DNA from 2 places in the Paenibacillus sp. strain BS8-2 genome. Region 2 is predicted to be linked to the other one. Evidence: a T-box and tRNA genes for the amino acid it is inferred to sense, from the RefSeq annotation. Region 2 holds a T-box; the other holds one or more tRNA genes.
The links. A T-box is a leader RNA that pairs with one kind of tRNA and senses whether it is charged. The one in region 2 lies ahead of trpS (tryptophan--tRNA ligase), so its partner is inferred to be a tRNA-Trp.
Positions count from the first base shown of each region.

Region 1: it has a tRNA-Trp gene. The T-box ahead of trpS (tryptophan--tRNA ligase) is inferred to sense a tRNA for this amino acid. The anticodon was not compared.

Region 1 covers NZ_CM137010.1:6,175,933-6,191,526, forward strand. The annotation lists gene ACX1C1_RS26750 (ABC transporter substrate-binding protein) at 1-1,088, opposite strand, end outside; gene ACX1C1_RS26755 (NHL repeat-containing protein) at 1,162-2,742, opposite strand; gene ACX1C1_RS26760 (ABC transporter substrate-binding protein) at 2,933-4,477, opposite strand; gene ACX1C1_RS26765 (carbohydrate ABC transporter permease) at 4,556-5,494, opposite strand; gene ACX1C1_RS26770 (ABC transporter permease) at 5,507-6,412, opposite strand; gene ACX1C1_RS26775 (response regulator) at 6,532-8,142, opposite strand; gene ACX1C1_RS26780 (sensor histidine kinase) at 8,135-9,901, opposite strand; gene ACX1C1_RS26785 (6-phosphogluconolactonase) at 10,197-11,147, opposite strand; gene ACX1C1_RS26790 (PIG-L deacetylase family protein) at 11,209-11,919, opposite strand; gene ACX1C1_RS26795 (helix-turn-helix domain-containing protein) at 12,145-12,990, shown strand; tRNA gene ACX1C1_RS26800 (tRNA-Leu) at 13,037-13,118, opposite strand; tRNA gene ACX1C1_RS26805 (tRNA-Arg) at 13,147-13,223, opposite strand; tRNA gene ACX1C1_RS26810 (tRNA-Cys) at 13,238-13,311, opposite strand; tRNA gene ACX1C1_RS26815 (tRNA-Gly) at 13,322-13,396, opposite strand; tRNA gene ACX1C1_RS26820 (tRNA-Gln) at 13,403-13,477, opposite strand; tRNA gene ACX1C1_RS26825 (tRNA-His) at 13,502-13,577, opposite strand; tRNA gene ACX1C1_RS26830 (tRNA-Trp) at 13,602-13,675, opposite strand; tRNA gene ACX1C1_RS26835 (tRNA-Tyr) at 13,682-13,765, opposite strand; tRNA gene ACX1C1_RS26840 (tRNA-Thr) at 13,774-13,849, opposite strand; tRNA gene ACX1C1_RS26845 (tRNA-Phe) at 13,862-13,937, opposite strand; tRNA gene ACX1C1_RS26850 (tRNA-Asp) at 13,952-14,028, opposite strand; tRNA gene ACX1C1_RS26855 (tRNA-Met) at 14,061-14,137, opposite strand; tRNA gene ACX1C1_RS26860 (tRNA-Val) at 14,155-14,230, opposite strand; tRNA gene ACX1C1_RS26865 (tRNA-Glu) at 14,297-14,371, opposite strand; tRNA gene ACX1C1_RS26870 (tRNA-Ser) at 14,376-14,463, opposite strand; tRNA gene ACX1C1_RS26875 (tRNA-Asn) at 14,467-14,542, opposite strand; rRNA gene ACX1C1_RS26880 (23S ribosomal RNA) at 14,644-15,594, opposite strand, start outside.
Region 2 covers NZ_CM137010.1:1,916,447-1,932,040, forward strand. The annotation lists gene ACX1C1_RS08405 (glycosyltransferase family 4 protein) at 1-454, shown strand, start outside; gene ACX1C1_RS08410 (hypothetical protein) at 716-1,102, opposite strand; gene ACX1C1_RS08415 (MerR family transcriptional regulator) at 1,337-2,083, shown strand; gene ACX1C1_RS08420 (MBL fold metallo-hydrolase) at 2,273-3,388, shown strand; gene trpS (tryptophan--tRNA ligase) at 3,450-4,439, opposite strand; T-box leader at 4,519-4,798, opposite strand; gene ACX1C1_RS08430 (MATE family efflux transporter) at 5,023-6,444, shown strand; gene ACX1C1_RS08435 (MarR family winged helix-turn-helix transcriptional regulator) at 6,654-7,109, shown strand; gene ACX1C1_RS08440 (VOC family protein) at 7,201-8,187, shown strand; gene ACX1C1_RS08445 (alpha/beta hydrolase) at 8,215-8,829, shown strand; gene ACX1C1_RS08450 (flavin reductase family protein) at 8,835-9,464, shown strand; gene ACX1C1_RS08455 (NAD(P)/FAD-dependent oxidoreductase) at 9,649-10,560, shown strand; gene ACX1C1_RS08460 (N-acetylglucosamine kinase) at 10,680-11,675, opposite strand; gene ACX1C1_RS08465 (6-phospho-beta-glucosidase) at 11,692-12,981, opposite strand; gene ACX1C1_RS08470 (MurR/RpiR family transcriptional regulator) at 13,307-14,170, shown strand; gene ACX1C1_RS08475 (hypothetical protein) at 14,310-14,657, opposite strand; gene ACX1C1_RS08480 (deaminase domain-containing protein) at 14,672-15,025, opposite strand; gene murQ (N-acetylmuramic acid 6-phosphate etherase) at 15,524-15,594, shown strand, end outside.

The DNA.
Region 1 (15,594 bases), 1.9 Mb from region 2:
ATCGCGAGATCCGGTCGCTTCGAAGTTGATGAAATGCCCAGCATGGAGCCTGCCGTCTCGGAAGTCGATATTGTCTTGGCGTTTAATTCCTTCTGTGCAAGCTTGCCGATCAATCCTGTCTGAATGGCGATTTCCTCAGCTTTGCCAGGCTTAAGCGAAGAAGTAATCGCGAATACATTGCCTCCCATAAGTGCATCCATGTTCATCGTACCGTTCGTAACAGCGTCGTTGTTAATATACCCTTTCTGATAAAAATTTCGAGTGATTCGCAGCGTTTCTACATACCGTTCCGTTTCGAAATTAGGCTTCACTATCGTACTGTCGCCATCCTTGAGCAGTATGCCCGGAATCGATGTATCGCCTAACGCATCATAATTGCCGATATAATGAGCGTTAAATGTCTCTCCCTGCTTCATATAAATAGGAATCAAATCCGGCTTCATCGCCTTAATTTGGGCAAAAACCGGTTCTAAATCCGCAATCGTATGAACGGGATCCATGTTGATACCAAGCTCCTCCGCAATATCCTTGCGGTAGATAATGCCGCCTTGCGCAGCCAGCTCTTTGTTTGTCGGCACGCCATAATTGCCTCCATTGATCTTGGAGCCGCTCAAGAAAATGGGGTCCAGCGTAGTTAATATGCCTTGTCCATAAGTCTGCAGCAGCTCCGTCAGCTCGATAAAAGCACCTTTTGCCACATTGACCGCATGTTTGTTCCACTGCGCCGTGAAGATGATATCCACCTTCTCGCGTGAAGCAATCATTAAATTAACCCGGTCCTCCCATTGCCCCCAATCAATTGGCATAAGGTCGATTCGAGCATCCAGCTTCCCACTGCCGCTCAAATATTCGTTGATTGCCGCCTCTACTTCAAGCTCATCCTTCTGGACTGCTCCCGTATATACAAACTTAATTGAGTATATATCGTGTGTATCGCCAGTCGCTTCAGACAGAGACGAATCCTGATAAGCGCTTTCATTTTCCGATGAAGCAACGCATCCGTTCACTATTACAATAGAAGAAAGGAGGGCAAGCGTAAGCATTTTCCTACTGCATATGATTGCGGGTATCATTCGCTGATGCGCCATGCCACTCCTCCATCTTTAACCGTTTTATACCATATACTTCTATTCTAAAGGTTCAGTGTCAAAAAGCAATACATCAATCCACTCTTATATAAGTCATATCCTGCAACGCGACCCACGATTCTCCCACCAAAATCCCATTGTTCGAGCTTTGTTCAATGCGCTGTTCTTGTATATCTGTGAGCGAACCGTCTTTCGTCCACGATACGAATACACTCTCTCCTGTCTCGTCCTGCCGGATCCAAGCCATCGTGCGGCTTGATTGCTCCTTGTCAACGATCCAATCACCGCGCTCGCTCAGCATAACAATTTGCTGGGATTCCCGGTCCACCAACAATACGGGCTCCTCAATACCTGAGCGACTCTGGAAGGATATGACCGGTTCATACTGGTTCATCTCATCTCCAGCTTTTCCTTCTTTAAGTCCGATACTCTGACCACTCTCCACCTCGAACAGTGTGTAGCTTTCATTTACGATATCTCGTACTCCTTGATCCCCTTCTAGATCGTAAAATCGAAGCACCGCATATTCGTCTTCTGAGCCCAGCCATCCGGCGACTTCTACATAGGGACTGGAGCTTTTGTCATAAATCACAGATTTGCCACCCCCTTCTCGGTCGTAGAAGGTTATACGATCCATCGCTTTGGTGACAAATTCAGAATTCTCATGGATTACGTTATTTTTATTGGTTGTCGACGAAGGATAGTTTACCGCGTATTTGCCATTCGGGCTCCAGAAGAACCATCCAACCTGCTCTCGATCTGCGTCAGAACGGATAGGTAATGAAGTAAGAGTCCCTCCATCGTTATCTATCAGTACAAATCGATTATTCTCGCTATCAAAGTGCCAGATTCTTTCTCCATCCGGTGATACAGATGTCATATAGAATGGCCAATGATGTTTCGCACTGATTGGCAGCAGCGACAACTCTTCGTTCGAAAAATCTAATGCCCACAGTTTACCTTCTGAGTAACTATTCAACATTAGTGTTTCTCCGGTCTCTGTTATCCAACCTTTCGCCAAATGCTCAGAATCCGAAATATCTTCGAATTCCTTGATTCGAGGGATGATCTCCGTGACCTCGCCTGTCAAAATATCCAGTTTATTGGCGCTATAATAATAAGTATCTTGCTGCTCATTATCGTTATGGACGGATATGTACATCAGACTGCGGTCATCAACGAAGCCGTATGCCTTGGCTATCGAATGCAGGGCATAGCTGTTATCTGTATTAGCCCGAAACAACGGATACGAGCGGAACGTTCCGCTCTCCGGGTGGACCACGATTGCGGTGCGGGCAAAGATACCTTCGCCGTTCCCTGGGTCTTCTGTTGTGACGATATGAACAGAATAAGCCGTACCGTTTTCCATCGTTGTTGTATACCATTCATCTGCACGTTCATTGTCCCCCAGTCGTAGCTGGAATCCACCCTCCATGGAAAGAAGCTTGATCGGCTCATCTTCTTCTGCAATCCATGTCGGCACAGGGGTTGTTGCCATCGTAGGGCTTGGCAATACAGGCGTTACCTGAGAGGTAGCCGTTGCCTTGGAAGGTATCTCTGTTTGCTGCGTATTGCGATTGATTGATTCGTTAGTATTTGTGCAGCTTGCCAATAATAACGAAACTCCAACTAAGAGAACGGTCATTCTTTTCATGATTATCCCCTCTATTCCAAAATTAGTCACTTCTATTGACGCAATAATCACCACTGAAGTTGCGGATCGACCTAGCAGAACTAGAAATTACATCGTGTATACAGCTTCTGCCCAGAATAAGAAAAGAGACCACCCTTCAGTCATCTGCACAATGACCGAGGGATAGTCCCTGCTTTTCACAACTTGTTTATTACTTCGAAGCAAGGAAAGCATCGAATTGCTTCTGCTTCTCGGCGATCACTTTATCGATACCCGCATCTTTAAGTGCTTGACGGTAATCCTTCAGACCTGATTCCGTCTCGACGGAGCCTGTTTCTACCGCCTTCTGGAACTGGCGAATCACGTTCGCAAGCGCACCGACCTCGGATTTGACCGGTTCACTGTCGAAGACGAAGCCGAGTGCCGGAGATGAAATTGCGCCTTCGTTAAAGGCTTTGAATTGCTCCCATTTATCAGGTGCTTCCGTATTCCACACATAGTTGAGGAATTGGTTGCCGAACATCCAAGCAGATCCGGGAGAATAATCTACTGTTTTGTCAGTAGGCGTTATAATTTCTCCGCTGCGTGTGTAATGAACACCTTCAATGCCGAAGTTCAACAGGTTGTTGATCTCTTTGTCCGTATGCAGCAGGTTGATGAACATCATCGCCCGCTCCGGATTCGTCGAGGTCGAGGAGATACCCAGCATGGAACCAGCCGTCTCGGAAGTCGCAACCGTCTTCTCCGTCATGATGATTTGTGCTGTTTTGCCCGGAATACCTGCAGCGCTAGCAATCTCTGCATCCTTACCTGGTTTCATTGGCTCGATCGTCGAGAATACTTTGCCCGCATTCCAAGCGTCTGCGGAAGCAACCTGAGTCGTCGCCGCATCACTATTGATATAACCTTTCACATAGAAGTCTCGTGCCAGCTCCAGATACTCAAGATACCTTGCCGAATCTTCTACCGGGGCAACTGCAGTGGCCGTTCCGTCCTTGAGCAGCGCTCCAGGGATCGTAGAATCTCCTAAGAAATCATAGTTACCGAAGTAATGGGCATTAAACACTGCGCCTGTCGTATACAGCGGTACAAGATCCGGTCTTTTTTCCTTCACGACAGCGTATACCGCGTCCAGATCCTTAGGTTCTTTAACGAGACTCATGTCAATGCCAAGCTCATCCGTAACATCCTTGCGGTATACGATACCGCCTGCAGATGCAAGCTCCTTGTTTGTCGGTACGCCATAGTTCTTACCACTGATCTTGGCTCCCTCGAGGAATGCAGGGTCCAGTGTTTCCTTGATCCCTTGGCCGTATTGTTCGATTAGATCGTTAAGGGGGATAAACGCTCCTTTGGAGACGTTATTGGCGTGTCCGTTCCATTGTGCCGTAAAGTAAATATCGATGACGTCGCGTCCCGCGATCATCAGATTGATTTTGTTATCCCATGCGCCCCAGTCAATCGGCATCAAGTCGATCTTCGCATTGATTTTCTCCGTCAGAAGTTTGTTAAGCGCCTCTTCTACGACGGCTTCATCCTTTTGCGGTGTACCCGGATATACCAGCGTTAAGGTATGTGGCTTAAGCTCTTCCGTTGTATTGTCCGCAGCTTCTTTCGTAGCAGCCGGCTTATCCGGCTCTTTCGTTGCTTCCGTTTCCGTTCCTTTGTTATTACTCGAACAAGCGGATACAATGAGGGCCGTTATCATGGTGAACAAGAGCAGCGATACCCATTTTTTTTTGTTCTTCTTTGTCATCGCAATGACCTCCCGATCGGAATAATGATTATATGCTTAACTAGCTTTGCTAGCTCAAGCCAACAACAACCAACCACTTCAACCTTTAACTGCTCCTACCGTCAAGCCTTTGACAAAATACTTCTGAAAGAATGGATAAGCGAATATGATCGGCCCAATCCCGATGATGACCATCGCCATCCGTACAGTTTCGCTCGGAAAGCGGAAGGTGCCGCCAGCAGCTTGAATCGCGGCTGCTGCCGTGCTGTTATTGGCTAGAAACTGGATGTTTAGCATCGTCTTATACATCAAGTATTGAACCGTAATATTGGCGTCCTTGGTGATGAACACCAGACTGAGAAACCAGTCATTCCAATACGTGAGCGTCTGGAACAGTGCAACCGTCGCCAGCACTGGGAGCGATAATGGGAGAACAATTCGGAGGAAGATGGTTAACTCTCCTGCTCCGTCTATTTTGGCTGACTCCAGTACAGCCGTCGGAATCGTCGTCATAAAGAATGTTCGCATAATGAGGACAAAGAAAGCCGAGATCACCAAGGGCATAATAAGCGCCCAGATGTTATCCTTAAGATCCAGCATCTGTACATAGACCAAATACCAAGGTACTAGTCCGCCGCCGAATAACATGGTAAAGAAGACAAAAAACGTAAAATGTTTGGCATGTGGAAAGTCGCTTCGAGAGATGGGATAGGCGTACAACGCCATAATGATTAGACTCGATAAAGTGCCAACGACCGTTACGAATATCGAAACGCCATAAGAGCGAATGATCTGCGTCGCGTCCGCAAACAGGAACTCGTACGCACCCCAGTCGTATTTGGTAGGAAAGAACTGATAGCCTTCCCGTACGACCGTCGATTCATCGCTGATGGATACCATAATGATCAGGATGACCGGTATGATACAAAGCAGCGAGTATAGGATAAAGAATACTTGTATACCTGCCGAGGCCGGCAACGACAATCGGTTCTTGGGATTGGAGGCGCTAGGCGCTTTCTCCATAATCGGTGCTTCCATGCTCTCCGCCTCCTAGAATAATGCGTTATCTTTGTTAATTCGCCTGACGACCCAATTGGATAAGAAAACGAGCGTAAATCCGACAACGGATTGCAATAGACCGGCTGCCGAAGATAATCCGATATCGCCAACTGTCAGGAACGTGCGATACACATACGTATCGATTACGTTCGTAACCGGGAACAATACACCCGATTCTCGGGGAACTTGGAAGAACAGACCGAAGTCGGCGTTAAAGATACGGCCAATCTGAAGCAGCGTCATAATGATGATAACGGGCATAATTAACGGGATCGTTATTCGTGTCATTTGCTTCCACTTGCTCGCTCCGTCAATCGTGGCTGCCTCGTAATATTCTTCATCGATTCCGATAATCGCCGCCATATAGATGACGGTATAATAACCGACCCACTTCCAGGTGTTGACGAGCGGAAGCACGTACGGCCATACCTCTTTGGTGAAATACCATTTTACTTCCTCAAGCCCCAATATCGGCAGCACGGTTGTATTCAGAAACCCGTGTTCATCGCTCATGAAAGCGAACGCCAGGTAACTCATAACCACCATCGATAGGAAATAAGGCAGGAACATAATCGTCTGATGCAGCTTTGCGAGAAAGCGGTTTCGCATCTCGTTAAGCATGATGGCAAATGCCAGCGGTACGATGATATTAAGTACAATGAATCCCCCATTATATAGGAGCGTGTTCCTGGTAATGATCCAAGCATCCTTTGTTTTGAACAAGTACTCGAAATTCCGAAGACCCGACCATGGACTTCCTAAGATACCATCTGTGTAATTGATGTTCTTGAATGCGATCAGAATGCCGAACATCGGGATGTAGTTATTGATAATCAAGATGGCGACTGCAGGCAGCATCATCAGATAAAACATCCAGTATTTGCGGAGATTCGCCATCGCCTCTCCTCCTCTCTCTTGTTAATGTAATTGTAAGCAAAAAAAAGACCGACAGCTGTCGGCGTAATGACCGCATTGTCGGCGTTGTGACTTCTTCTATTCAGCTGTATCCGATTTTGCTAAAGGCGCTGATATTTTTTCCTGTATTCCTGGGGCGTCAAACCAGTGGCTCGCTTGTATACCTGCGAGAAATGCGAGAAGTTCGTATAACCCACCGCAACGGCAATATCGCTAATCCGATGATTGGTATTCGCAAGCTCAGTCTTGGCTCTAGCCATCCTGAGTTCAACAAGATAATCGGTCAGCGTTGAGCCTGTTTCCTTGCGGAACAACCTCGATAGATAAGCGGCATTCAAATAAACGAGCTCCGCCGCTTTCTCCCTGCTGAAGTCCTCATGGAGATGCTCCTTCATGTACTGCTGTACCTTCTCGACTGCAATGGACACCGACTTTCCTTGTTCTGACGAATAGGAAGCAGCCATCGTGCAGATCCGATGTGTCCAAGCACGCAGCTTTGCAATAGACTTAAGCGATGCCGCACCATCCTCCCACTCGTTCCCAGGGAATATGTCGGACACTTGAATCGTCCTCTCATTCAGCCAACTGAACAACATATTCATGAAACCATAGTAGAACGATGACAGAACCGTGTAATCCGCGTTCCTCTCCAGTAATCGATCGAAGCACTCATCGATCCGATAAGACAGCTCCGTCGCTTTACCTAATGACAGTAACGAGCTCCAATCGGAGAATGGGAACTCCAAAGGACCGCCCGAGCCAACTCGTCTAAGATTTGATCGTTCAGCTCGGAACCACACGGAGCCGCCCTGACTAACATTATGTTTCTCCTGCTCCAGCAGCCGTTGCAGCTCCGACCGTGCATCCTGCAGTGTGATAACATCCCCTGGATAACAAGATAACTGACAATGAAGCAGCTCCCGGCATTGTACGATCAAATGGCGGCAACGCGCTTCCAGCTTGATTTCATCGTCCGATTCTGAATGATAGACAATTACATAGAGCATACCATTGGGCTCCTGTACAACGGTTCCGGTCCGATCCTCTAATATAATCTCTTCGGCTGCCTTCTTTACTGCATATGTCATAATTTCTTCATCTCTCGCCGACCACTCTTCCCTCCACTCCTCGATGCTTAACACAATCATTCGAACATGACTAACTGATTGCAAAGGGATCTCATACGTCGCGAGCGCCGGATTCAGTTGGCTAGCACTCGCCGAAATACGGTAATGGAGATAGTCTTGCCAGAACCGCTCAACCAATGCGGGGCGCTGCCTGCGCCACTGATCCTTTACGTTCGCATAGGTCTCCTTGATCACGTCGAGTTGCCGTTGCTCCTTGACCTTCTGCGCCGCTGCTTCGATACATGTTTTTAATTGTCCGTGATCAATCGGTTTAAGCAAATAATCAAAACAATCGAGATGAACGGCCTGCTGCGCGTAAACGAAATCCGCATGACCCGTCAGGAACAAGGTCACCGTATCCGGCTTATGTTCCTTAACCCAACGAAGCAGCTCAATGCCGTTATCACCTGGCATATCGATGTCGGACAATAAGATATCGATGCGATGCTGCTGCATCAGTTCCTTAGCTTCCTCGGCATCGTAAGCAGTATGTATCTCCGCAATCTCAGTCTCGGACCAATCGATGCCGAGCCTAATACCCCGTATCGCGATATCCTCATCGTCGACAATCAACAAATTAAACATCGGCAGCTCCCCTTTGCTTGCCTAATGGAATCGTAATCGCAATATGCGCACCGCCATCTTCACGGTTCGAGAACGTAATGGTCGCCTTCTCACTATATAAGAGGTTCATTCGGTCTATGACGTTCATGATGCCTAGTCCACCGGTGCTATCATGTCGCACAACCTTTTTTTGCTGCAACTGCTCAAGCACATCTTCTCCGAAGCCTGCGCCGTTGTCCGATACTGTGAGGGTCAAGAAGCTCGTTTCCGATTCTATACCACTGCGTTTGGCGGTGATCCGAATATCGAATAACTTGCGCCTGTTCTTGAATCCGTGAATAATAGCATTCTCCACAAAGGGCTGGAGCGTCAATGCCGCAATCGGTGCCTGCTTAGATTGCTCATCGACTTCCATCGTACAGACCAGCTTATCGGGAAATCTCATCTGTTGAATCGTGATATAGTTGCCGATATGCGACAACTCCTCACCGAGAGTGATCATGTCCGAATTCGTACGCATGATGAATCGGAAGTAGTCCGCCAGGTGCAGCGACATTTTCTTAACTGATTCCGTATCCTTAAGGGCCGCTAAGTTATAGATAATATTCAAGCTGTTCATATAGAAATGCGGGTTAATCTGCCCCTGCAGCTGTCTTAACTCGCCTTGTTTGACGCGAAGCTGCTCCTCGTATACATCGATCTTTAGCGTCTTGATCTGCTCCGCCATCTTGTTGAAGGTATCGCCTAGAAATTCGAACTCAATTGTTTTGCCCCGCTTAAGTCGTACATCGAGTATCCCGAGCGCAATCTTTCTCATCCCGAAAATCAATTCCTGCATCGGCTTGAACAGCATACGTCGAATAAAGATAAGGTATAAAGTCAGCATGAGCAGCAGACCGATCGGAGCAAACAACGAAACATTTCGGAAGAAAAAAAGCTCCTTGAGAAGCGTGGCCTCCGGTACGATTACCTGATAAGCGACAGGCACTACCCGGCTTGGACGATTCATCACGAGATAAGATTTCTTATTGTCTTGGTTACTAAGCGTCTGATAGGCTGCATCCGTGATGTGAGTCGATGCCGTGTCTACCGGTGGTTCATCCTCCGTTAGCAGCTTCTTAAGCTGCTCATCCTCGCGCAGCCAGATGCCCGTATTACCTATAACGCCATCGCTCCATTGTTTGAGCAGCCGCTCGTTGATATCCTTCACCCGGATCAACGCCCCGATATGCAGCCCCGTTGTAACCTCAATACTATTGATCAAGAAGAACTCACCCGGCATTCGTTGATCATAACGCACTGCCCAGCTTCGGCTCATATCTGCCGATTGAGTTGCCATACCTGCGACTCGTTCCTTCATATGTGTTTCAATAATTTCTTGCATATTGTTGTAATCGCTATTTGTACCCAAAATGATATCATTGTCGTGATATAAGAACACACTGTCGATCACATTATAGATATCAACGTCTCGTTTCAACTTCGTATCAATCCGAATCTTTGTAAGCGTATACAAATCGTCGCTCATCGGAAACGACATCAGCATGCCAACATCCACATCTAAGATGGACATCTTAAGCAAATAATTGGTAATCTCGTCCAGATTATCATCCGTCTGCCCTACAAATATGTCTAGCGTATTGCGGTATGTCTCCGTGACTTTGTCCCGTACGATATCCCTGGCGTAGAAATGATTGATCATCATAAATAAGAGAGTCGGCAGCATAACCGCCAAGAATCCTGCAATCAGGATCGTGCGGATCGAATAGACAAATTTCAATGCGACAGCCTCCTTCTCCGATACCATACCATTCTACGCGAGAGAGCGTATTCCTTCCTTACGTGTGATGAAATGGATCGCTGAAGCTATACGACTGCCTCGGCACGCCAAGCTTTGTTCTCAATCATGTATCGCACTCAACGACAAGCGTCATGCAGTGGAAACGAATATGCTGATTCACCAGTACGATTTAACAACAGAAAAAATAGAAAAATGACGATGCTGATGGAGATTCTCTCCTGCATCGCCATTCCTGACTTTGTCACATATTGGCACTAGATCTAATAGACGCCGCTTAGTTCAAATCCGCACCGAGCGGACCCGCAAGCTCCTTCAGGAAAAACAACTTGCCCGGCAAGGTCGGCATAAACGTCGAGGGGAGCCACCGATCCGGACCGTGTCGCAATGTCGTCCACAGAGAGAGACCTTGCCACTGCATGCCTCTCCCAAGTGCCCCGTCGCAGCCGCCTATGATGTAATCCGACTGTAGGAACAAGCCTGGTCCAATCGTGTTGGCCCGGCAAGGCACGAGCGTCGTCCGACTCTTAAAGCTAGTAATCGCATTTTGTTCAATTGTAAGCGGATGAAGCTGCGCTCCGATCCGATGTGTTACTTTGCTCCATTCCGCATCGCTTGCGTATTCGCCGCCAAAGTGCGGCTCCCAGAATGCAATATGCATCATGCGCCCAATTCCAAATACGGTGATGAGCTCCGCTCCCTCCGCTTTCAAGGCCGCGATTTTCTCCGCATAAGTCGGAAGCGTCTTGGCGGTTGCAAAGTGTCGTTGTTCTACGGGCACGGAATATTCTCCCAATGGTCCGTAAAAGGCATGCTCCATTGCATATTGAAAGGAGCCAGGGTTGTCGGACGGCAACGTCCAGCCCGCTTCATCGCTCCACTCGTCCATATTAAAGCCATATACATGTTTGCAATCCACTTGCCATTCCTTCAGGAAATAAACCGCCCATTTGTACATGCCCATTGGACCCGCCGGAAGTATAAAAGCAACCTTGCGTCCTTCTTCTTTGCTCTTGCGGATTTGCCATGCGATCTCATGCCCCATCTTCACATCGAACTCGGCTACCTCTTCACAAGGAATCGGCTGAAATTGATCATTCCAGAATGGCTGGCACTCCCCGATCGATTCAGGCGAATTATCGCAGCAACGATCGATTTTCTCCATATCCCATCCCGCAGGGTAGAAACCTTCCAACATTGATCCTTTGACCGTTAGCGCAAAATTCATGCACATTCACACTCCTCTTTGATTTATTGATCCAATATGCCCATCGAATGGATCGATTCTGCTAGGGAAGCAGTCTCGCTGTAGTCAACCTTGGCCATGCTTGACACTGCGTGAAACCTTCCGCATAAGCCTTGCCGCACTGAAGCCCGCGAAACTTGGATACCGTGCGCACGAAATCCAGAAAGTCGATTCCGTCATGTTCGTGTAACCACTTGATCTGGCTCTGATGGCTGTTATTCATCTCGATCTTCACGCCGATATGATCGGAGATGTCCACATATTCGGTCGGATGGAATCCCACGCCTGCCAACGTGTCCATATAATAGATTGGTGCTACTTTGTCATGAGTATCTATTCCATCATCAAGGTTATAATGGGGTATCGTAGCCGAGAAGCTGGCATCGAACACCGCTTTGGAAACCTCCATGTGATCCTTCATATAATCCTCAGGCGGATGTGTAATGATATAATCCGGCCTCGTCTCTCTAATTAATTTAACTAGTTTCGCAATCAGCTCGTCCTGGTCCGACTTGACCAACAGATCAGGTATATTCAAGCTAATCACCTCGGCTCCGATCAAGGAGCCTGCCTTTTTAGCTTCCAGCCGCCTAATCTGAATAAGCTCTTCTGGAGGAATGATCTTATGCCCCTTATCCCCATTGGCTACATGAACCATCGTTACCTTGTGACCACAAGAAGACAACTTTGCCAATGTCCCTCCACAGCCAATCTCCAAATCATCCGGATGACATCCTACCGCCAAGATGTTCATATCTATTCCCCCATTTTACGATTCAAGTTTCGCCTAGCACCTGCCTGTTCCTCTCCAGTTTACTCTCTGCAATCGTATTGTTCTTTAGCAAAAAGTCCATTAAAAGTTGCAATAAGTCCACACTTGAACATGATATAATAGAAGATAGATGAAGCATCAACGGAGGTTGCAAATAAAGTGGCAGATGATCCGTTCGTTCGAACAAGACTTCAAGAGACTTTTTCAGTGAAGGACATCATATCCCTTCATTATTTTGAATTTTCCAAGGATTTCGCATTCGAAGGGGAGAAACATGACTTCTGGGAGTTTGTGTATGTAGACAAAGGGGAAATTGAAGTGTTTGCGGATACGGAAGGTTATTGCCTGCATCAGGGTGATGTCATCTTCCATAAACCGAACGAATTTCATGGCGTGTGGGCCAATAGGAGAATTGCGCCAAACGTCATCATTATATCGTTTGTTTGCCACTCCAAGGAAATGGCTTTCTTTGAAAATAAAATATTCACATTAAATAATTCTGAGTGCGAGATGCTGGCTCAATTGATGAAGAACGGCTTTGCCGCCTTTCATCCTCCCTTCGACGATCCACGAAATCATACACTTACGAGACGCGCCGATGCATCTATCGGTTCGGAACAATTGATCAAACTCTATCTGGAGATGTTTCTCATCCGATTAAGGGAGACCAATGATCTAACCAAGCGAGAGCAACGGCTGTCCGCGCCGACCAAGCAGCGAAGCGAAGCCGAGCTGGTTAACCGGATGCTCGTCTATATGGAGCAGCATCTATACGGTGAGATCCGGCTTGAACAAGTGTACAAAACCTTTAACTTAAGCAAGAGCCATGCTCTAACGATCTTCAAAGCGCAAACCGGAGAAGGAATCATGAAGTATTATCGCAAGCTGAAAATCGAACAAGCCAAAAAAATGATCCGCGAGCAGCGGCATAATTTCACCGAAATCGCCGATCTTCTTCATTACAGCAGCGTTCATACTTTTTCGAGACATTTCAAGTCCTTCACGGGTATGTCTCCGTCGGAATATGCGAGAACCGTGATCGCTAAAATGTAACAAAAAAGCTCTTAGGATTATTATCCCAAGAGCTTTGTTTCATGGTTGGTGCCGGTGAGAGGACTCGAACCTCCACGGTTTCCCTCACGATTTTGAGTCGCGCGCGTCTGCCATTCCGCCACACCGGCAAGTTAAACATTTGGTAAAGAGTAATTATGGCGCGGCCTAAGAGATTCGAACTCCTGACCTTTTGATTCGTAGTCAAACGCTCTATCCAGCTGAGCTAAGGCCGCACATTATGGGGTTGTGGAGGCGCCACCCAGACTCGAACTGGGGGTAGAGCTTTTGCAGAGCTCTGCCTTACCACTTGGCTATGGCGCCAGATAAATATTGGAGCGGAAGACGGGAATCGAACCCGCGACCCTCGCCTTGGCAAGGCGATGCTCTACCGCTGAGCCACTTCCGCAAAGAATGGCTGGGGATTCAGGGATCGAACCTGAGAATGACGGAGTCAAAGTCCGTTGCCTTACCGCTTGGCTAATCCCCAACATTTTTTTCAATTGTGTGAATATGGGGCGATCGACGGGAATCGAACCCGCGAATGCCAGAGCCACAGACTGGTGCGTTAACCCCTTCGCCACGACCGCCATGAAACACACATTAAGTAAATCTGGCAGGGGCAGCAGGAATTGAACCCACACCAAAGGTTTTGGAGACCTTTGTTCTACCTTTAAACTATGCCCCTAAAAACTGGTGGAGGATGATGGATTCGAACCACCGAACCCGAAGGAAGAGATTTACAGTCTCCCGCGTTTGGCCACTTCGCTAATCCTCCAAAAAACATGGTGCCGTCGAGAGGACTTGAACCCCCAACCTACTGATTACAAGTCAGTTGCTCTACCAGTTGAGCTACAACGGCATAATTGAAATATGGTGGCTCGGGACGGAATCGAACCGCCGACACAAGGATTTTCAGTCCTTTGCTCTACCAACTGAGCTACCGAGCCTGATGATGTTATAATGGCGGAGCTGACGGGATTCGAACCCGCGGTCTCCTGCGTGACAGGCAGGCATGTTAGGCCTCTACACCACAGCTCCACATCATTTTCTCGGATATCTCCGAAGGTAATTGGTTGCGGGGGCAGGATTTGAACCTGCGGCCTTCGGGTTATGAGCCCGACGAGCTACCGAGCTGCTCCACCCCGCGTCGTTAAGTAAAAATTATGGTGGAGGATGACGGGATCGAACCGCCGACCCTCTGCTTGTAAGGCAGATGCTCTCCCAGCTGAGCTAATCCTCCATGTTGAGCGACTTTCATATCATATCATGTTTTCTTATATGATTGCAAGTCTTTTTTTTGAGAAGTTGGTGACCCGTAGGGGATTCGAACCCCTGTTACCTCCGTGAAAGGGAGGTGTCTTAACCCCTTGACCAACGGGCCTTACTGGCAGAGAGGAAGGGATTCGAACCCTCGATACGTTGCCGTATACACGATTTCCAATCGTGCTCCTTCGACCACTCGGACACCTCTCTGTATGGCTCCCCGAACAGGACTCGAACCTGTGACAACTCGATTAACAGTCGAGTGCTCTACCAACTGAGCTATCAGGGAATATGGTTACTTTCAAGGTTGTTGTACCTTGAAAACTGGATACGAAAGGTTTGCTGAACCTTAAAGCTGTTGCTTATCGTTTGTATGAACAGATAAGCGTGTAGGATAAGCCCTCGACCGATTAGTATTCGTCAGCTCCACACATTGCTGTGCTTCCACCCCGAACCTATCAACCTCGTCGTCTTCAAGGGGTCTTACATACTGGGAAATCTCATCTTGAGGGGGGCTTCACGCTTAGATGCTTTCAGCGCTTATCCCGTCCGTACTTGGCTACCCAGCGGTGCTCCTGGCGGAACAACTGGTACACCAGCGGTACGTCCATCCCGGTCCTCTCGTACTAAGGACAGCTCCTCTCAAATTTCCTGCGCCCGCGACAGATAGGGACCGAACTGTCTCACGACGTTCTGAACCCAGCTCGCGTACCGCTTTAATGGGCGAACAGCCCAACCCTTGGGACCTACTTCAGCCCCAGGATGCGATGAGCCGACATCGAGGTGCCAAACCTCCCCGTCGATGTGGACTCTTGGGGGAGATAAGCCTGTTATCCCCAGGGTAGCTTTTATCCGTTGAGCGATGGCCCTTCCATTCGGTACCACCGGATCACTAAGCCCGACTTTCGTCCCTGCTCGACTTGTAGGTCTCGCAGTCAAGCTCCCTTATGCCTTTGCACTCTTCGAATGATTTCCAACCATTCTGAGGGAACCTTTGGGCGCCTCCGTTACATTTTAGGAGGCGACCGCCCCAGTCAAACTGCCCGCCTGACACGGTCCCCGTACCGGTTTCACGGTACTAGGTTAGAACTCCGATACGATCAGGGTGGTATCCCAACGGCGCCTCCACCTAAGCTGGCGCTCAGGCTTCAAAGGCTCCCACCTATCCTGTACAGATCGTACCAAAGTCCAATATCAAGCTGCAGTAAAGCTCCATGGGGTCTTTCCGTCTTGTCGCGGGTAACCTGCATCTTCACAGGTATTAAAATTTCACCGGATCTCTCGTTGAGACAGCGCCCAAGTCGTTACGCCATTCGTGCGGGTCAGAATTTACCTGACAAG
Region 2 (15,594 bases):
GCTACCGGTCAAGACGACCGGGTACGTACAGGCGAGCGATGTGCATAAGTGGTTCTGCGCGGCGGATCTTTTCGTCTGTACGTCCATTTGGGAAGAACCGCTTGCTCGCGTGCACTATGAAGCAATGGCAGCGGGGCTGCCGCTCATAACTACCGCGCGCGGCGGCAACCCGGAAATTATCCGAAACAACAACGGCGTAATCATCCAGAATCCGGAGGATCCGGCGGAGTATGCAACCCAAATCAACGCGATGTTGTCCAATATCGGTGACTCCAGACAGATGGGGCTAAGCGGTCGCAAGCTCGCGGAGGACAATTTCACTTGGAGTCATGTCTCTGGCAATATTCAGGATGTATGGGAGAACCCGAGAACGAGCAGAGTGGATTCGCCGGCTGAGCAGACACTCGAGCAGCCGATCGCCAGGGAGCGGGGCGGAGAAGAGGGAATGGGCTAACGTGTCAAAGTGAATGCCAATAGATGGAGCGCTGCTGGGATAGCGGCGCTTCTTTTGGCATATCAATTCGCTATTATCATGCATAAGCGAATGATGCGATTCGTCGAAGCGACGGTGGAAGGATTAAAACGTGAGTGAAGCTATTAAAATATCGGTGCAACGACCAAAGGCGCTTCCGGCCTGCAAGCGGCTGAAAGCGCTGTTGGAATAACGATGAAGATAAGGAGCATATGAGGACCAGACGCTCAATACCTCAATTAACTAGTCCTCGTCGTCATCGTCGTCATCGTCGTCATCATCGTCGTCATCATCGTCGTCATCATCGTCGTCATCATCATCATCGTCATCATCATCGTCGTCATCGTCGTCATCATCGTCGTCATCATCGTCGTCATCATCGTCGTCATTATCGTCATCATCGTCGTCGTCGTCACTATCGTCTGCATCCTCTTGGTCATCCAACACTTCGAAGTTTACTTCGGCGACAGAATTCCAGTCGATAGCAGCGAGTTGTTGCTCGAGAATTGCATCCGTGAGACCTTCATCATCAAGGCTGATCTTGCTTGTGCGTCCATTATCAAAACTAATGGCGAGACTCAATACATCCTTTGTTTGCAGTACTTCCTTCACTTGTTCCAGGATAGACAAGTTGTCATCCCTCCGTCTATTATATTTGCGAACCTCGTATATTGTATAAGCGGCAATGCCACTTGGATTGGGTGAATGAAGCCGGACAATCGTCGTTTTTGTGGAAGATTCTATTAAGAGTTTATTAAGGGATGAAACGAGAGTAAGAGTCTCTGTATATTTTTTTGAAGAACGTATTGACTCTCACGTTACGTGATACTTTAAAGTAAAAAGCAGAAAGGAGGACGGGGCAAAGTGAAGGTAAAAGAAGTTGCAGAGCTGACCGGAATCAGTGTGCGTACTCTGCATCATTATGATGAAATAGGTCTACTTATTCCTGATCAGTTGACGGACACAGGTTATCGCGTGTATTCAGAGCGAAATTTGGAGCTTTTGCAGCAGATTTTATTTTTTCGAGAGCTTGGTTTTCCTTTGAAAAAAATCAAAGAGATCGTCATGAGCGAATCGTTCGATCGGCTGGAGGCGCTTAAGCGGCATCAGGAGATGCTTCATGAGAAGAGGAGCCAGCTGGATCAACTGCTGCTCACTGTGGAGCGCACAATCCAACATGCGAAAGGAGAAGTAACGATGTCCAATAAAGAGAAGTTTAAAGGATTTGATTTCAGCAGCAACCCCTACGAACAAGAGGCAAGAGAGCGCTGGGGCGATCAGGCTGTCGATGAATCCAATAAGAAAATGAAAAAGATGCAAGTCGATGGCAAGATGCAGGCTTTCCAAGACGAAATGAATGAGCTCTACCACAAGCTGGCGGAAGTGCGCCAAGAGGATCCCGCATCCGAAACGGCGCAAGCTGCTATTGGTCAATGGTTTAAGCTGCTGAACAAGATGGGATCGTATTCGCTTGAGGCGTTCAAAGGACTTGGTCAAATGTACGTGGACGATGTGCGATTCACGCGGAACATCGATCAATTTGGAGAAGGGTTATCCCTATTCATGCGAGATGCCATGGCACATTATGCGGATAACCAGCCTGCAGAATAGCGCTGCATGTCTTGATAGTTGGCTGCAATTAAGCTCCTGACGTATGTTCTTACGAACGTTCGGGGCTTTTTTTGCTTTGTGCGTATTGCGGCGGTTAGCCGAAGGAGGTGCTCTTTACTTTTACCCTGTCGAAAGTCTAGGATAGTACTTAGAGATATCGACGAGTGATGAGATAGATGGAGGAGAAACATGATTACAGCCATAATTGTTGTATTTATTATCGTTGTTGTACTCGCTGTCGTTATGCTGGTGCAAGCTTTGCCTGTCTTTGGCGGTAAGCCAACGAAGGCGGAGCGCGAGCGGTATTATGGACTGTCGCATTATGATGGTGCTAAGTTCCGTTATCCCATCGAAACCAAAATGCTGACAGGGTTCAAAGAGATGCTTCCAACGGCGTGGGAATTTCTAAAGGGAAGTCCGGAACGCAATCCTCGTACGGCTATTCCATTCATTCCGCTGCGAGAAGCGGATTTGCGATCCAGCTCTGCCAGTCCACGCGTGATCTGGTTCGGTCATTCGGCGGCGCTGCTCCAGCTAGATGGTTTGACAGTTCTGATTGACCCCATGTTCGGACGAGCGCCGTCTCCGTTCCCGATCGTCGGTGGCAAACGCTATGGAGGCAAGCTCCCTATGGAGCTGGACGATTTGCCTAAGATAGACATGGTACTGCTCTCGCATGATCACTATGATCATCTGGACTATCCATCGATAAAGCGAATTAGTCATAAGGTTGGTCACTTCTATGTGCCGCTTGGCGTAGGTGCACACTTGAAACGCTGGGGGGTCGAGCCTTCGCGAATCACGGAGCTGGATTGGTGGGAGGAACGAGAAGCGGGAGGTCTTAAGCTGACCTGCGCGCCTGCAAGACATTTCTCGGGTAGAGGGATGTCGAACCGAGATGGCACGCTTTGGTGTTCATGGGTGATACGGGGGCGCGAGGAGAACGTATTCTTTAGCGGAGACAGTGGATATGGCCCGCACTTTAAGGAGATCGGGGAGCGCTACGGCCCTTTCGATTTGACGATGATGGAATGTGGACAATACGACGAAAAGTGGGCAGGCATTCATATGCTGCCGGAGCAGACTGTGCAAGCGCATGAGGATGTTCGGGGCAAGCTGCTGCTGCCGATTCATTGGGGCGGCTTTACGCTTGCGCTCCACACCTGGGATGATCCTGCCATTCGAGTGACGAAGGAGGCTGCGCGCAAAGGCGTTCGTATTACAACTCCGATGATCGGGGAGAGTGTGCCGCTTACGGGCGACGCATATCCGACCAAGCGATGGTGGGAGTCGGCAGGCCGATGAGAAAGAAACAAGGGTTCGATACACATGCCTAGCATGTGCGTCGAACCCTTGTATCGTTTCGTTAGAACGTCAAGAAACCCATGGCTTGTTTGGCGTTGTTTAATGTGCGGTTTGCGATCTCGGCCGCACGGTTCGCGCCATCCTTGAGGATACGATCCAGCTCCTCGGAATGAACGAGTTCAGCGTAGGTTTGCTGGATCGGTGCGAGCTTGGCGACGACGACTTCAGCCAATTCCTTCTTGAAGGTGCCATAGCCCTGACCCTCGAAGCGTTTCTCGACATCCGCGATCGATTCGCCAGCGAATATCGAGTAGATTTCGATCAGATTGCTGACGGCTGGCTTTGTGTCCCAGTCGTAACGGACGTTCATGTCGGAGTCGGTAACGGCGCGCGAGAACTTCTTGCGAATGACCGACGGCTCGTCGAGCAGCAGGATATAGCTGCTTTGGTTCGGGTTGCTTTTGCTCATTTTGCTTGATGGATCGTCGAGTCCCATAACCCGTGCGCCAATTTCTTGAATCATCGGCTCCGGTACGGTGAACGTCTCGCCGAAGCGGTTGTTGAAGCGAGTCGCAAGGTCGCGAGTCAGCTCAAGATGCTGCTTCTGATCGTCGCCGACTGGCACATGAGTCGCTTGATACAGCAGAATGTCCGCGGCCATAAGCGCCGGGTAAGTGAACAGCGCCGAGCTGACGGTGTCTTTGCCGTCCGACTTGTCCTTGAACTGCGTCATGCGGCTAAGCTCGCCGAAGTGCGCCTGTGTTTCCATCAACCAGCCGAGCTCCGCGTGAGCAGACACATGCGATTGCATGAAGATGGCATTTTTGACCGGATCGACGCCTGCTGCAATGTAGAGCGCGGCGATCTGGCGGGAGCGCTCGCGAAGCTCCTTAGGATCTTGTGGTACGGTAACGGCATGCAGATCGGGTGCGAAGAAGAAGCATTCGCCATCCTCTTGCATAGCTACGAATTGGCGCAGAGCGCCGACGTAGCCGCCGATGTTAAGATCGCCGCTTGGCTTGATGCCGGATAAGAAACGTTTGGTTGTCATGGATATCCCTCATTTCTATGGATTATTAATGCTTCGGATCCCATCGCAAGGCAATAAAAAAACGCCCCGTCCCTTGTATAAAAGGGACGAAGCGTATGCTCCGCGATACCACCCGAATTCGGCCCACCCGGGCCGCTCTTAGCCATGAACCGAGCAAAGCCAATTGCAAGCTGAGACCGCGTTCAAGTCTCCCCGAGATAACGGAGGGAGTTGCCGTCGGTGCCTACTGCTCCTAAAGTGGGGTTCGGACCGAAGCGAGAAGAGCCATTCTCTTATGCGTATGCGCCGGACCTTCCACCAACCGCCGGCTCGCTGCGAGCATCCGCTATTAAGGTACTCTTTCTTCTCATGGCTGTAACTGTATTCGTGTAATTGCTCATAAGCATAACGGTTATTCGGGGAGCAGTCAAGGTGCAGGCGACCGCTGGTGATGATGATCGAAATGTTCTCGATTGCCATAGATCGTACAACGAAGATTTGAATGTTTTGTTAATCTGTATTTTGCCAGATGCGCAAGAACATATTCTATGCTAATATACGTCAGACACATATAGAGAAACGACATAGGATGAAGGTGAAGGGATTGGGAGAACATACGGGGCAACAAGTCCTTGGCAGCGGGGAGCGTTCAAAGGATCTTAAGTTGTTCTATTTGACGTGGCCGATTTTCCTGGAAGTGGCATTGTTCATGATGATGGGCATTGCGGACACGTTTATGTTAAGCGAAATATCGGATAATGCGGTATCGGGCGTCGGCGCGTCCAATCAATACCTGCATATCGCGATTCTGTTGCTGGAGGTTATAGGCAACGGCGCGTCGATTGTCGTCGCGCAATATATTGGCTCCAGAAAGTTCTTTGAAGCCGCAAGAATATCGGCGCTGGCGGTAACGTTGAATTTGCTCGTCGGGATCTTGCTCAGTATTGGTTTCGTGGTGTTTAACGGTTTCTTGCTGAGCTCGCTTAATTTGCAAGGCGAAGTGTACGAGTACGCGCATAGTTATCTCAAGATCGTCGGCGGCGCCATCTTCTTGCAGGCGATTATTAATTCTCTCGCGGCGATTATTCGCGTGCACGGCTATACGAAGGAAGCGATGTTTGTTGCTCTGGGGATGAACGTGATTCATATCATCGGCAATTATGCGCTCATTTTCGGTCATTGGGGTATGCCGGCGTTAGGTGTAGAAGGTGCAGCAATCTCTACGATCGCGAGTCGCTTGATTGCGGTAGTCGTGTTCTTCTGGCTGCTGTATCGCGTCATGGAAATAAGGATCAAGTTCAGTTATTATCTGAACCTTTCGAAGGAGTATGTCGGCAAAATATTAAGAATCGGCATCCCCTCCGCACTGGAGCAGGTCATGTATCAAAGCTGTCAGATCGTATTCCTGGCCTATGTTACTTATCTGGGCGATGCCGCGCTTGCTGCAAAGCAATACGCATCAAACATATCCATGCTGATTTATTTGTTCGCGTTTGCGGTGGGCATGGGTACATCCATTATGGTGGGCAGGTTGGTCGGAGCCGGTCGCCCGGACGATGCGTACAAACGTGTCTGGATGAGTGTTCGTTCAGCTAGTATTGGCACGCTGCTGGTGCTGGTCGTTGTCGTCATTCTGCGGGAGCCGTTAATTGGCTTCTTCACGGATGATCCGGAGGTGCTCCGTCTCGGAGCGCAGGTGTTGTTGTATGCGCTCATTCTGGAGACAGGACGCACCATTAACATTATTATCGTCAACTCGCTTCGTGCTTCGGGCGATGCCAAGTATCCGCTGTATGTCGGGGCGTTCTCCATGGTGGCGATGAGTCTGCCGCTTGGTTATCTGTTCGTCTTCCAGCTCGATATGGGCTTGCCGGGCATCTGGCTGGCGATCGCAGCGGACGAATGGCTGCGTGCAATTATCTTCTACTTCCGCTGGCGCAGCCGCAAGTGGGAGCGGCACGCGTTAGTTAAACCTGATTCATCACTGCCGTCGGTTGAAGGTGATACCGTTCCGGCGCAGGCTTGATTGGAACAATTAGAGTCGAGGAATATACGGGGTCTATACCATGCGTATAGGCTCCGGCACTAATTGCGAATATCGTAGTAAATTGGGCGGTGCAAAGGTGTTGACATGGCATCTCTATTCTGATATCTTTAATTTAAGATAATTGATTTTGAAGGAAAGGAGCAGATAAGATGGATGGCAACGAACAACAATTGAGCGAACCAAACGAGATGAACAACAAGGATGCTGTGAAATCGAATGTCTCTCTGGACCTCTACATCGCGCTATCGAGAGCCAGCCAGTGGATCAATGCGCATACCGATCGAGATATTCGTAGTCATGGATTGAATCGGACCGAGTTCGGTGTGCTGGAGATGCTGTATCATCGTGGGCCGCAGCCGCTTCAACAAATCGGCGGAAAGGTACTTATGAGCAGCGGCAACATTACCTACGTTATCGACAAGCTGGAGAAAAAAGGGCTGTGTCGCAGGCGCGCATCCAAAGAAGATCGACGCTTAATCTATGGCGAAATTACTGACGAAGGAAGCCGCTTTATCGAAGAGGTGTTCCCGGCGCATACGATATGCATTGAAGAAGCAACAGGCGGATTAACTGCCGAAGAACAGGCATTAGCAAGTACTCTGCTTAAGAAGTTAGGCAAGTTCGCTCAGCAGTCCTTCAAGTAGTCGCACATGGCTGAAAGGACTGCTTCAAGCCAACACATATCTTAATATTAAGATACACAAATACCAACTAATACAAAGGAGTTTGATAACCATGACAGAACTGAGCAGACAAGGTCAATCGGCGGCGAACGAATCACAAACTCAAACGGCAGGCATTCATCACATTACGGCTTTTGTAAGGGATCCACAAGTGACAGCGGACTTCTATGCGGGCATTCTTGGACTTCGATTGGTCAAAAAAACGATCAACTTCGACGCTCCTGAAGTTTACCATCTGTACTTTGGCGATCAAGTTGGCAGCCCAGGCACGATCATTACGTTCTTCCCATGGAAAGATTCGCGCAAAGGGGTCATCGGCGGCGGTCAAGTCGGCATCACGACGTATGTCGTTCCGGAAGAGGCTTTCGGATTCTGGCGCGAACGCCTTGCCAGACTCGGTGTAGAAGTGCAAGAGTCGGAGCGATTTGGCGAACAATATTTAGGCTTCCGCGATCCGGATGGACTGCGCGGTGAGATTGTGGCCCGTGCTGATGGGGCAAACAGCGAATGGTCGTTCGGCGGTGTGCCAGCAGACAAAGCCATCAAAGGGTTTGGCGGGGCGGTATTGTTCAGCGGAGCGCCGGATTCGACTGGCAGCCTGCTCGAAAACGTGATGGGTTTGACGAAAGTAGGCCAAGACGCCGGTTATGTACGCTACCGCTCGTTCGGCGATCTCGGCAACATCATCGATGTGAATGCTACAGCGATGGCGCAAGGTCATGGCGGACATGGCACTGTTCATCATATCGCTTGGAGAGCCAAAGATGATGCGGAGCATGCGCTCTGGCGAAATCACGTAGCGGCTAGCGGCTATCAGCCGACGCCGATCGTGGATAGACAATATTTTAACGCGCTGTACTTCAGAGAGGAAGGCGGAATCCTGTTCGAGATCGCTACGGATCCTCCGGGCTTCGCACGGGACGAAGAAGTCGAACATTTGGGCGAGAAACTGATGCTGCCAGAATGGTACGAGCAACATCGCGGCGAAATCGAAGCGTTGCTGACACCATTTGAAGTGCGCGAACTGGAAGGGGTGTGAGTCGTCATGAGTAACGATACGTTGAATATGCTGCATCTGTTTATAAAGGGCAAGGACGAAACGGCCCCGGTTCTGCTCCTACTCCACGGCACGGGCGGCACCGAAAAGGATCTGCTGGGACTTGGGGAGCTGATCTCCCCCGGATCGTCCATCTTAAGCGTCCGCGGCAAAGTTCTCGAAAACGGAATGCCGCGTTTCTTCCGGAGATTGGCCGAAGGTGTATTCGATTTGGAGGATCTGGTTTTCCGTACGCATGAGCTCCACCAATTCTTAGATGCTGCCGCCGCCGAATACGGATTTGATCGCAACAATATTGTAGCGGTAGGGTACTCCAATGGGGCGAATATAGCTGGCAGCCTGTTGTTCCACTATGAGCATTCGCTAAAGGGAGCCATCTTGCATCACCCTATGGTTCCGATACGCGGTCTCAAGCTTCCAGATCTAACAGGTATTCCGGTGTTTATCGCGGCGGGTGAAAATGATCCCATCTGTGCGCCATCCGAGACGCGTGAGCTGGATGGATTGCTTCAAGGCGCTGGTGCCGATCTGGAAGTGAGATGGGATCGATTCGGCCATCAACTGACCAGTGCGGAAGCACATGCCGCTGCTGACTGGTTCAAACAAACGTTCGCGAAAGGGTGATGGTCATGATATCGATCGATCCGGCTTCTCAAAGCACGAAGGATAACTACAAGCTGCTTATAGGCGGTATTATCCCAAGGCCAATCGCGTTCGTTACGACGTTGTCGGAGGATGGTGTCCTAAACGGTGCTCCCTTCAGCTTCTTCAATATCGTGTCGTCGGATCCGCCGATGATTGCCGTGTCGGTCCAGCGCAAGACCGGCGGCGTGCAGAAGGACACAGCGCGCAATGCGATCGCTCGCAGGGAATTCGTAGCCCATGTCGCGGATGAAAGATATATCGAAGCGTTGAATGCGGCCGCTGCACCGGTTGCATCAGATGTCAGCGAGGTGGAACTGGCGGGACTGACCAGGATCCCAAGTGAAGGTATAGCCGTCCCTGGTGTGGCGGAAGCGGCGTTCCGACTCGAGTGCGTGTTGGAACAAGCGATCGAGCTTGGCGGCACCTTGGATGCGCAAGGTGAAGGCGTGCCGTCAACGGATCTGTTGATTGGCCGAGTTGTTCGTTTCCATGTCGACGAGCGGATTTACCGGGATGGCAAGATCGATCCGGATGCCTTAAAGCCGGTCAGTCGTTTGGCAGGTGACGATTACGCCGCGCTTGGCGAACGTTTCACGCTCATTCGCCCGACCTGACTAGAAGGCTTAGCATTTCGTCTGCAGGACGGTATGTAACGCTCGCTCCCCGCGAATCCGCTCTCTTACCTTGTCTTCTGTAGCTTACACCTACATTCCGAGCATGTCGGCGGCAGGCAGGCGATATATATAAGAGATCGGCGTATCGTTAACGCCAGCTGGATTGTGGAGGGCAGAGATGGCGATGGATGCAGAGTGCGCAATTATTGGCGGCGGTCCTGCAGGTTTGAGCGCGGCGCTTGTGCTTGGCAGAGCCAGACGTAGTGTGCTTATATTTGATGATGATAAGCCGCGTAATGCGGTAACGAGACATACGCATGGCTTTCTGACACGGGATGGCGTTTCGCCGCAGGAGCTGAGGAGAATAGCGAAGGAGGAGGTCGCTCGATATCGCGGCGTCCACCAGATCAACCGACGAATGGGGACCGTGTCGCCGTTTGCAGGGGGAGGTTTCTTGCTCCGTGACGGCGCCGGAGCCCTGTATCGGGCGAGGAAGCTGCTCCTTGCAACGGGTCTTAAGGAGACGCTTCCCGATATTCCGGGTGCGTCTTCTTTGTATGGGCGCAGCTTGTTTAATTGTCCGTATTGCGATGGCTGGGAGCTGCGTGATCAGCCATTGGTCGTTATTGCAGAAGGCTCCGACGCGTTCTCGTTGGCGCGGCTTGCTTATCAGTGGAGCCGAGACCTGCTGGTATGCACCAACGGGCAGTCGAGGTCGCTGAGCAACGATGAGTGTCGAGCACTAGCAAGCAGAGGGGTTGCGGTTTCGCAGCGCCGAATTGCCGGATTGCTTGGAGCCAATGGGCAGCTTAGAGCCGTACGTTTCGAGGATGGGAGTGAGTCCTTCCGTACAGGCGGTTTCCTCTCGCCGTATTGGCGGCAAGCATCGCCGTTCGGCGAACAGCTTGGATGCGCAATGAGCGAGAAGGGAGGTATCATAACGGATGGCATGGGGCGAACGAACATCTCGGGAGTCTATGCGGCAGGCGATACGGTGGTAATTGCTCCTTCCCAGACGGCTATGGCGGCTGGTGAAGGCAGTCGCGCGGCAATTGGTATCAATACGGATCTGGTGAGAGAAGATTTCCACGTTTGAACGACGGTTGCTGCAGGTCGAAACTTAGAAGTTGTAAGAACGCCAAACGGACTGCTCCGCAAGTCATCCCGAATGACTTGTAGGGCAGTCCCTGCTTGTGTTGCAACTGTTTCAATACATCAGCTGACAGTGCCGATGACTTTGGCTCTTAGCGCGGCATCTACGGGAGCGCCGAGAGCCAGCTCGAGCGCCCATAACACTGCGCCGGCTGCAGGAGGCTCTTGCAGCAAAATAAACGTACACGCACGTCCCGTCATCTCTGTTACATATGTTTTGTAGCACTCGCGCATCACTGGCGAAGCCGCCTTCGCCCATACGGAACCGGCCATGATTACGTCAACGGGCTCATCATCGTGGAAGTCGAGATGTCCGATGCAGCCCACTGTAGAATAGGCAAGCTGCCGGGCGGAATGGTCAACGATGCTCCATGCGACCGGATCGCCTTGCTCCGCTGCTGTTAGCAGCGTTGTGACGATCTCCGTGTAGGGCAAACTCCGGGCAACCAATCCCTCGAGGCCGCGATCCATGAATGTTTCTTTGGACGTGGCGCCAATTAAGGTCATAACGGGTTCTGTCATCGCTGTCTCTGGTCCCAAGCGGTAGAAGCTGTCATAGACGGCACGGAGTACGCGGCGCGTTAAGTAGAAGCCGCCGCCCTCGTCACCTGCCAGTTCGCTGCCTACACCGCCGACCTGAAGGCGTCTTCCGCTAGGGGAAATGCCGCCTGTGCAGACGCCAGAGCCGTTAATGGAGCAGATGCCGTAACCCTTGGCCGTTCCTGCTTTGATACCAAGGAACGAGTCGTTGTCCATGGCGTATTGGGCAAAACCTAGCCGCTCGATAACGTCGCTTAGCTGTGACTTCTGCGAAGGAATGTCTGCGCCAGCCAGTCCGAATGCGCCAGCGGCGATATCCGCCATGGTCAAGCCATTCCGTTGTAACAAAGCCGTTAGTTGTTCATTCATTACACTGAACGCCTTGGCGTAACCCTCCGGGAATTGTTCGTGGCTGCATGTGCCGGATCGGATGTGATCCACGAACGTCCCTTCCAGGTCGAATAGATAATAGTCCGTCTTGCTGTTGCCGCCGTCGACGCCAATGACGTACCTGCTCATGACTTCATCCAGCTCCTTACGCGTTAGTGAATTGGGGCAAATAATCCTTGTGCGCTTCCTTCAACTCGCGGAAGCAGGCTAGCGCCGTATTGTAATCGCCGACGAGCGGGTTCATCATAAGCGCCCGCATAGCCGCTTCTTCGCTGCCTTGTACCGCAGCGGCGACAGTCTCTCGTTCATACGCCTTGATCATCCGCATGTAATCGATGATATGGCGATTGTCGAAACCTTCGATGACAAGCGGCTTGGCGCCATCCTTGCCAATAACGGCCGCAACTTCGACGGAGTCATTGTTTTCCATGAAATCAAGTGCGCCGCCATTAAGCAGATTGACGACATGTACTTCTTGCTTATCATTGTAGATAGCGTCGACAAGGCTGATCGCAACCTCGGAGTAGTTCGCTCCGCCGCGTGATGCCAGCAGCTCTGGCTTCTCATGAAGCTCCGCGTTCGAGTAGATGCCAAGCAGCTCCTCCTCGATGTCCATACACTTTTCTCCGCGGGATTGCTCGCTTTCCTTAAGGAGCTTCAGTTTCTTGTCCTTGAAATAATAATATTCCATATAGGAGGAAGGGATCGCGCCAACGAGCTGAACGAGCTCCTTTGAGAAGCCGCTTGAAGGGATGTTTTTCATAGATTCACTGTTCAGCCCCATGTCGAGCGCTTCCTTCAGATAATCCTTTCCATCTTGACGGATCTCTGTAATCCAGCTCAAATGGTTAAGTCCGACGTAGGTCAGCTCGGCATTCGGGAGCTCCAACGTTTCGCGAATGCTCTTGTACATATTATATGGAACGTTGCAAAGTCCGAGCATCTTGACATTCGTATGGTTCAAGATGGCTTCTGTGATGATGCCTGCCGGATTGGAGAAATTGATCAGCCAAGCGTCCGGGCAGAGCTGCTCCATCCGTCTCGCAATGTCGAGCATAACAGGAATGGTGCGCATAGCCTTGAAGAAGCCGCCGATACCGCATGTTTCTTGTCCGATAAGATCGTACTGCAGTGGAATCTTCTCATCCAGCACGCGAGCAGGGAGCTTGCCGACACGGATCTGACCAAGCACAAAGCTGGCGCCAGTCAAGGCTTCGTCGAGCTCCATCGTGCACACTACCTTACAGTCCATCCCCGCAGCTTGCACCATACGCTCGCACAGACCTCCGACGATGTCGAGCTTGCGCTCATCGATGTCCATCAGGGCGAGTTCAACCAGTGGCAGGCTGCCCTTCCGTTTGATAATACCCTCCATCAACTCAGGCGTATACGTGCTGCCTGCGCCGATAATCGCGATTTTCAATCCTGTTCCCATGTCCCTCATCCTTTGCTCTTTTATGATCAAATATGATGGCGTATATGTCCGTCAATTGATACCGATTATAGCATAGGGAGAGAAAGTTCAACAATAATTGTTGCAATTTTTATATCAAAATGATAAAAATATTTGAAATATTATTTTATAATTGGATCGAATGGAAAAAAGTCCACATATCCGATGCAAACACTTGTAAATTAGCAGGAATGCGTATACTATTTAACCACATAAGGTAACGCGGCTGCGCGTCAAATGGCGACTGCATGCGTTCATTCCGACTTCTTAGTGCCGATAAAACCTACGAAACGGCAGGTAACGTCATATGGCGATTAATGATAACGTATTGATTAAAATTCGTGACAGGAAGGACAGTCTCACGCCAGTCGAACGGCTGGTGGCCGAGTATATCCTCGCGAATAAGGAAGAAATCCCGCACTTATCGATCAAAAGTCTGGCACAGGGCAGTCGAACAAGCGACGCCTCCGTCCTGCGCTTCTGCAAGACCATGGGGTATAACGGTTATCGCAGTTTCATTGTCAGCATCTCGGCGTCACTTGGATCCATGGACGAAGAGAGCGGCGAACAATATAGCGATATTCAGCCTGGCGACGACTTAAACACCATTATCGCCAATATCGGACGCAACAATGTACGATCTATCGAAGACACGATAAGCGTGCTCGATCCTGCGGCCGTCGCTCGTGCGATTAAGGCGCTTCAGACGAGCAAACGTCTGATGTTTTTTGGCATTGGGGCTTCCGGCTTGGTGGCACAGGATGCCGAACAGAAGTTCACGCGTATCAACAAGTTTTGCCATGCGTTTACGGATGGGCATAGCCAGTTGACCGCGGCCTCCTTATTGTCCAAGGATGATGTCGCTATCTTTATCTCCAACTCCGGGGATACGGTAGAAATATTGGATGCTATGGACCTCGCGAAGAAAAATGGCGCTCACATCGTTGCTATTACCCGATACAGCAAAAGCGAGCTCTCCGAGAAGGCTGATTCGCTTCTAAGTATCTCCACACCCGAAATCTCCATCCGCAGCGGCGCAATGGGTTCGCGTATTGCCATGCTTACGATCATCGATATGCTGTTTGCCGGGGTGGCAAGCGCAGATTATCAGCAGGTGAAGAAGTACTTATCCAAGAGCAGGAGCATTATTACGAATAAACGTAGACGATAAAGCGCAAAGATGAAGTGTCGTTTCTTTATCGAGTTGAAATTATCGACAAGTTGACAACAGAATCAAAAACAAGAAAAACCCTTACGCGATGAGGGTTTTTCTTGTTTTTGACGATCATTTGTCCATTCGTAATTGATCCTTAACCCAAAGCGCTTATACTATGCACCTTCTTAACGGTGCGATCTATCATTCGGACATATCCTTCTTCGGGCAATTGAAAGAGTTGATTAAGGATTCTATTATAAGTTGGAGTGTCCAAAAATTTGTTTAAATACCTGGAGACCGCTATGTCATCTCTATTCAGTATGGATAGTTGCGTTAGAATGGCTGCTTTATAAATAATTTCATCATTGTAAAACATATCTCTTAATTCCTCTATAACACGACTAGTAGCGACGGCTGCATTACTCTTTTCGTCATTACGAAATTGAAAATATAATACTTCAGCTATTTCCATAGCATCTAATATTTCAACTGAACTTGGCATATGAAGGACCTCCTTTAACGAGTATGCTTTTTCGACTCGGAATCTGTAAATCTATCAAATCCTTCGCCTATCGTTCCATCAGAGTCAACAATTAGGGTTTCAAATACCCTGTTTTCATTAACTAGTACAAACAAATCTAAACTAGCAATTTTATGAGTCGGATAATTGACTTGGCTATGGCTGTACAGATATCCGCTTTGACCATCTATATCATAAAAAGCAACAGCGACATTACCACTATAGGATAATGCTTTTGTAATTGCGCTCCCTAATAAATCTTCGTACAGGGTAATATCACGTCTTAACTCATCTGCTTTTGCTTTTAGAAGTATACCCCACTCACTTGTCCGGTACTTTCTCTCTCTCACTTCCGTATCCAGCCTCTTCTAGCATGATGGTCTATCTCGTCTATCATACCATGGTTGTCATATTTTTCAAATTGTTGGGCTTTGATTTCTCGCGTATTTTTTCCATGGATATAGCTCAACCTAACCTTTAGGGATGATTGTGGCATTTTACTCCGAAACAACTGGCAAAGGGGTGATTCGACTTTCGCAGCTTATTCCTTTTTCCAATTTTCATGCGATCACACTGTATGCGCTTTCCATCGAAAATAGGCAAAAACCTCCGCCGCTGCTGGTTCGACAGCGTTTGTGCAATTCGCACAAACCATGATTTAATATGCCAATGTTTTATTTCATCTTAAAAATTTATTTCAAAATCTATTGACGGTTCTGAAATAAATTCTTAATATAGAGTCATGCAAGAGAACATGTGCATCGCAACATCAGGTAAAACATCAGGACGGAAATCGATCGCATGGGCGGCTTCCTGCCCAATCAGGATCACGTAAGGGGAATCACACAATGAATGACTATCTTGCAAGCTTAACAACGGAGGGGATCAATCCCGATACGGCGATGATCGATGAGCTAAG